Regions from separate parts of the Streptomyces sp. NPDC014764 genome, predicted to be linked through region 1. Evidence: predicted binding sites of a transcription regulator. Region 1 holds the regulator's gene; the other holds the start of a gene.
What was found. Region 1 encodes HrcA, which represses chaperone genes, less so after heat shock. Its sites were predicted from a motif close to TTNGCACTCNGNNNNNCNGAGTGCNAA; they were not measured.
Positions count from the first base shown of each region.

Region 2: groL (chaperonin GroEL) is a predicted target of HrcA. The motif match lies at 1,527-1,553, and genes of this name have one in related genera.

Region 1 covers NZ_JBIBXY010000001.1:632,865-636,269, forward strand. The annotation lists gene ACF1AG_RS02910 (nitronate monooxygenase) at 1-32, opposite strand, end outside; gene dnaJ (molecular chaperone DnaJ) at 192-1,331, opposite strand; gene hrcA (heat-inducible transcriptional repressor HrcA) at 1,332-2,348, opposite strand; gene ACF1AG_RS02925 (MBL fold metallo-hydrolase) at 2,511-3,239, shown strand; gene ACF1AG_RS02930 (DUF3097 domain-containing protein) at 3,274-3,405, shown strand, end outside.
Region 2 covers NZ_JBIBXY010000011.1:43,035-46,439, forward strand. The annotation lists gene thrC (threonine synthase) at 1-298, shown strand, start outside; gene ACF1AG_RS23960 (ubiquitin-like small modifier protein 1) at 415-690, shown strand; gene ACF1AG_RS23965 (cold-shock protein) at 1,121-1,324, shown strand; gene groL (chaperonin GroEL) at 1,718-3,340, shown strand.

The DNA.
Region 1 (3,405 bases):
TGCGGGAAGAGATCGGTCAGTACGGAGGACATGACCGCATGTTGTCACGTCCCCCGACCAACTCCGAAACGGCCCTTCCCCCTGGCATAAGCCACTTTTCGCCGGGCCGCCGACCACGCCGGCCGCCCAGGTCGAGGGGCGGGCCCGACGCCCGCCCGGACCCCGGCGGCAGGGCCCTCGGCGTACAGCGCTCAGCGCCCGTTGAAAGCGTCCTTCAACCGCGAGAACAACCCCTGCTGTCCGGGCTGGAACTGCCCCGTGGGCCGTTCCTCGCCGCGCAGCTTGGCCAGCTCGCGGAGCAGGCGCTCCTGCTCCGGGTCCAGCTTGGTCGGGGTCTGCACCTCGACGTGCACGATGAGGTCACCGCGACCGCCGCCGCGCAGGTGCGTGACGCCCCGGCCGTGCAGCGGGATCGACTGGCCGGACTGGGTGCCGGGCCGGATGTCGACCTCCTCCAGGCCGTCCAGCGTCTCCAGCGGCACCTTGGTGCCGAGCGACGCCGCTGTCATCGGCAGCGTGACCGTGCAGTGCAGGTCGTCGCCGCGCCGCTGGAACTGCGAGTGCGGCAGCTCGTGGATCTCCACGTACAGGTCGCCGGCGGGACCGCCGCCGGGGCCGACCTCGCCCTCGCCCGCCAGCTGGATCCGGGTGCCGTTGTCGACACCGGCCGGGATCTTGACCGTGAGCGTGCGGCGGGAGCGGACCCGGCCGTCGCCCGCGCACTCCGGGCAGGGCGTGGGCACGACCGTGCCGAAGCCCTGGCACTGCGGGCAGGGGCGCGAGGTCATGACCTGGCCGAGGAAGGACCGGGTGACCTGCGAGACCTCACCGCGGCCGCGGCACATGTCGCAGGTCTGCGCGGTGGTGCCCGGCGCGGCGCCCTCACCGCTGCACGTGGTGCAGACGACGGCCGTGTCGACCTGGATGTCCTTGGTCGTGCCGAAGGCGGCCTCGTCCAGCTCCACCTCGATCCGGATCATCGCGTCCTGGCCGCGGCGGGTGCGCGAGCGCGGTCCGCGCTGCGACGCCGTGCCGAAGAACGCGTCCATGATGTCGGAGAAGTTGCCGAAGCCCCCGGCCCCGAAGCCGCCCGCGCCACCGGCGCCGCCGGCCTGCGACAGAGGGTCGCCGCCGAGGTCGTAGACCTGCTTCTTCTGCGGGTCCGACAGCACCTCGTAGGCGGCGTTGATCTCCTTGAACCGCTCCTGGGTCTTCGGATCCGGATTGACGTCCGGATGCAGCTCGCGAGCGAGCCGCCGGAAGGCCTTCTTGATCTCTTCCTGCGACGCGTCGCGGCGTACGCCGAGTACGGCGTAGTAGTCCGTGGCCACCTATGACTCCGCCAGGATCTGTCCGACGTACCGTGCCACTGCGCGTACCGCTCCCATCGTTCCGGGGTAGTCCATGCGGGTCGGTCCGACCACGCCGAGCTTGGCGACAGCCTCGCCGCCCGAACCGTAGCCGACCGACACGACGGACGTGGAGTTGAGTCCTTCGTGGGCGTTCTCGTGACCGATCCGTACGGTCACACCCGGATCCTGCGCCTCGCCGAGCAGCTTGAGGAGCACGACCTGCTCCTCGAGCGCCTCCAGGACGGGCCGGATCGTGAGGGGGAAGTCGTGGCCGAAGCGGGTGAGGTTGGCGGTACCGCCGATCATCAGCCGCTCCTCGTTCTCCTCGACGAGCGTCTCCAGGAGAGTGGAGAGCACCGTGGAGACCGTACCGCGGTCGTCGGCCTCGAACGCCTCCGGGAGGTCCTCCACCAGACCGGGCACATCGGTGAACCGGCGGCCCGCGACCCGGCTGTTGAGCCGCGCCCGCAGGTCGGCCAGGGACGCCTCCCCGAACGGCGCCGGGCAGTCGACCATGCGCTGCTCGACCCGGCCGGTGTCGGTGATCAGCACCAGCATCAGCCGCGCCGGGGCGAGGGCCAGCAGCTCCACGTGCCGCACCGTCGACCGGGTCAGCGAGGGGTACTGCACCACGGCGACCTGCCGGGTGAGCTGCGCGAGCAGCCGCACCGTGCGGGCCACGACGTCGTCGAGGTCGACGGCGCCCTCGAGGAAGTTCTGGATGGCCCGCCGCTCGGGCGGGCTCATCGGCTTGACGCCGGCCAGCTTGTCGACGAACAGCCGGTAGCCCTTGTCGGTGGGAATGCGCCCGGCGCTGGTGTGCGGCTGGGCGATGAAGCCCTCGTCCTCCAGGGCCGCCATGTCGTTGCGCACGGTGGCCGGGGAGACGCCGAGGTTGTGCCGCTCGGTGAGGGCCTTCGACCCGACGGGCTCCTCGGTGCCCACGTAGTCCTGGACGATCGCGCGCAACACCTGGAGCCTGCGTTCACTGAGCATCGCGCACACCTCCAGCTGGCTTCCGCCCGGTAACGGCCCTGGCACTCTTCGCACGCGAGTGCCAGACTTCCCCGGCCCAGTGTACGGCCGGGGGGTACGACGACGGCAAGGCCGGTCCGCGCGGTGGTGCCGGGTGACGTCGTCCCCGCTAGCGTCCCGGTCATGACCGTGACTTGGGAAGAGTCGGGATGGGAGCAACTGGCGCCGGGGGTCGGGCGGCGCAGGCTTCCGGGGTGGGACTGCACCGCGGGGCTCGTGCTGGGCGCGGACGGCGTCCTGGCCGTGGACGCGGGCTCGTCCCTCGCCGAGGGCGCGCGGTTGCGGACCGAGGCGCGGGAGCTGGCCGGCCGCCGTGTGACACATCTCGCGCTCACCCATCCCCACTTCGACCACGTGCTCGGGGCGCCGGCGTTCGCGGACGCGGAGGTGTACGGCGCGGTCGGCCTGGGCGTGGCGCTCGCCGGGCGGGGGCGGGAGGAGCTGCGGGCGGACGCGGTGCGCTGGGGTCTCGGGCCGGCGGCGGCCGACGAGGCGGTGGCGGCGCTGGCCGCGCCCCGGCACGCGGTGTCCGGCGAGTGGACGCTGGACCTGGGCGGAGGCCGCCGGGCGCTGCTGGCGAACGTGGGTCCCGGTCATACGGCGTACGACCTTGCGGTGCTGGTGCCCGGCGACCCTGACGTGGTGTTCTGCGGCGACCTGGTCGAGGAGTCGGACGAGCCGCAGGCGGGCCCGGACGCCGTGCCGTCCCGCTGGCCGGCCGCGCTGGACCGGCTGCTGCGGCTGGGCGGCGAGGACGCGGTGTACGTCCCCGGTCACGGCGCGGTGGTCGACGCGGCGTTCGTACGGGCCCAACGGGACGCGCTGGCGGCACGGTTCGGCGTGTCGGAGTGATCACCGCCCGGACGTTCCTCGTATCGTCGGCAGAATGCGCCAGTACTCCGCCGATCTGACCCCTCCGTGGAAGAAGCCGCAGTCCGTCCCCGAGGTGCCGGCCGAGCCGGGCCTCGTGGTGGAGGAACCCGGCACCGGGTTCTGCGGCGCCGTGATCCGCTGCGAG
Region 2 (3,405 bases), on a different contig from region 1:
CGTGCTGGACATCGCGCGTCGCACGGGCGGCGCGGTGGAGGACGTCACGGACGCGCAGGTGGTCGACGCGATCAAGCTGCTGGCGCGGACCGAGGGGATCTTCGCGGAGACCGCGGGCGGGGTCACGGTCGGCGTGACGAAGAAGCTGATCGAGGACGGCGTGCTGGATCCGTCCCTCACCACGGTGGTGTTGAACACCGGCGACGGGCTCAAGACGCTGGACGCTGTGGCGGGGACGGGACTCACGGCGACGATTCGGCCCAGTCTCGAGTCGTTCCGTGAGGCCGGGCTCGTCTGAGAGCCGCTTCGCCGCCGTCCGCGGGCCGGTGAGGGCTGTTCGCGCCCGCGCGGCGGCAGCCGCGAATCCGACACAGCCCCGCGCCCCTGACGTTGTCACCTGACCGGAGGTTCAAAGTGAGCGTTACCGTTCGTATTCCTACCATTCTGCGCACCTACACCGGGGGCAAGGCCGAGGTGGCCGCCGAGGGGGCCACCCTGGGCGAGGTCATCCAGGACCTCGAGAAGAACCACACCGGCATCGCCGCGCGCGTCCTGGACGACCAGGGCAAGCTGCGCCGGTTCGTGAACGTGTACGTCAACGACGACGACGTGCGCTTCGAGCAGGGGCTGGAGACGGCCACCCCGGAGGGCGCCGGCGTCTCGATCATCCCGGCAGTCGCCGGAGGCTGATCATTACCTTCGGTAATGACCGTTACCGAGCGTTTGGGGCATTGCCCCCTCCGTGAGAGATCCGGAGGGGGCAATTCCATGGGATTGAGCGCGGTAGAGTTGGGGAACGCGCTCCCGATCCATTGATCGAGAATCACGAATTCCTGCCGCAGACCCGACTGGATGTAGCCAAAGTGCGGGCTCCTTTCGCGGCTTTTGTCTCCTTTGCCCGGCCCGACTTGCCCTGAATTCTGGCGAATTCTTGCCACATTCCGGACCGGTGGCGTCCAGATTTCTCGTCCGATTGACCTGTTGCAGACGGCAGTTGGACAGATACATTCAGCCGCGGTCGACGCGTTCCGGCGCACGCCCCCAACCGTTGGGGGGTGAGGTCTGACCCGGGTCCGCGAAGTGTGGATCTGTGCAAGGGCCAGTAATAGGGGAGTTAGGCATGGCTCAGGGCACCGTCAAGTGGTTCAACGCGGAGAAGGGGTACGGCTTCATCGCGGTCGACGGTGGTGCGGATGTTTTCGTCCACTACAGCGCGATCCAGATGGACGGCTACCGCACCCTTGAAGAGGGCCAGCGGGTCGAGTTCGAGATCTCGCAGGGTCAGAAGGGCCCGCAGGCCGACATGGTTCGCGTCACCGCCTGAACGCGCTACCAGCAGCACGCGACATCTTCTGCCGGCGACAGGGCCCGCACCCTCCGGGGTGCGGGCCCTTCGTCATGTCCTAGGCGCACGCGCCGCGCGCGCCGTGTTCGCCCGAGGCTGAGCGTGGACGTGAGCCCTTGGCGCCACTGGCTCGCAGGCCCCTCGGGAGCCCCTCGAACTTGCCGCCGCTCCGCGAGCGCGCCTTGCACTCTCGGGGGTCGAGTGCTAATCATTGGCGTTAGCACTCTGAAGGTGAGAGTGACAACGAAGGACCGGGTCGGTGAGGCCCGCCAGGTCACGTGGGGCAAGGAACCACACGGCCGGCGAGCCGTCCGTCGCGGGCGCGGGCGCGGTCCGAAGGAATCACCCCCAGTCCTGGAGGGACCACTTCACATGGCCAAGATCATCGCGTTCGACGAGGAGGCGCGGCGCGGCCTCGAGCGCGGCATGAACCAGCTCGCGGACGCCGTGAAGGTGACGCTCGGCCCCAAGGGCCGCAACGTCGTCCTCGAGAAGAAGTGGGGCGCCCCCACGATCACCAACGATGGTGTCTCCATCGCCAAGGAGATCGAGCTCGAGGACCCGTACGAGAAGATCGGCGCCGAGCTGGTCAAGGAAGTCGCCAAGAAGACGGACGACGTCGCCGGTGACGGTACGACCACGGCGACCGTTCTCGCCCAGGCCCTGGTCAAGGAGGGCCTGCGCAACGTCGCCGCCGGCGCCAACCCGATGGCCCTGAAGCGCGGTATCGAGAAGGCCGTCGAGGCCGTCTCCGCCGCCCTGCTGGAGCAGGCGAAGGATGTCGAGACCAAGGAGCAGATCGCTTCCACGGCCTCCATCTCCGCCGCCGACGTCCAGATCGGTGAGCTCATCGCCGAGGCCATGGACAAGGTCGGCAAGGAAGGCGTCATCACCGTCGAGGAGTCCCAGACCTTCGGTCTGGAGCTGGAGCTCACCGAGGGTATGCGCTTCGACAAGGGCTACATCTCGGCGTACTTCGCCACCGACATGGAGCGTATGGAGGCCGTCCTCGACGACCCGTACATCCTGATCGCCAACTCCAAGATCTCCAACGTCAAGGACCTGCTCCCGCTCCTGGAGAAGGTCATGCAGTCGGGCAAGCCGCTGCTGATCATCGCCGAGGACGTCGAGGGCGAGGCCCTGTCGACCCTGGTCGTCAACAAGATCCGCGGCACCTTCAAGTCCGTCGCCGTCAAGGCCCCGGGCTTCGGCGACCGCCGCAAGGCCATGCTCGGCGACATCGCCATCCTCACGGGCGGCGAGGTCATCTCCGAGGAGGTCGGCCTCAAGCTGGAGAACGCCTCCCTCGACCTGCTGGGCAAGGCCCGCAAGGTGGTCATCACCAAGGACGAGACCACCATCGTGGACGGCGCCGGCTCCGCCGACCAGGTCCAGGGCCGCGTGAACCAGATCCGCGCCGAGATCGAGAACAGCGACTCGGACTACGACCGCGAGAAGCTGCAGGAGCGCCTGGCGAAGCTCGCCGGCGGTGTCGCGGTCATCAAGGCCGGCGCCGCCACCGAGGTGGAGCTCAAGGAGCGCAAGCACCGCATCGAGGACGCCGTGCGCAACGCCAAGGCGGCCGTCGAGGAGGGCATCGTCGCCGGTGGTGGCGTGGCCCTGCTGCAGGCCTCCCAGGTGTTCGAGAAGCTGGAGCTCGAGGGTGACGAGGCGACCGGCGCCAACGCCGTGAAGCTCGCCCTGGAGGCCCCGCTGAAGCAGATCGCCGTCAACGGTGGTCTCGAGGGCGGCGTCGTCGTGGAGAAGGTCCGCAACCTCACGGTCGGCCACGGTCTGAACGCCGCGACCGGCGAGTACGTCGACATGATCGCCGAAGGCATCATCGACCCGGCCAAGGTGACGCGCTCCGCGCTGCAGAACGCCGCGTCGATCGCCGCGCTGTTCCTCACCACCGAGGCCGTCATCGCCGACAAGCCGGAGAAGGCCGCGGCCCCGGCCGGCGGCGGCATGCCGGGCGGTGACATGGACTTCTGAGCCTGACCCGTCAGGCTCGGACCCGTCCGAGGTACGGAGGGCGGCACTCCCCGCACAGGGGGGTG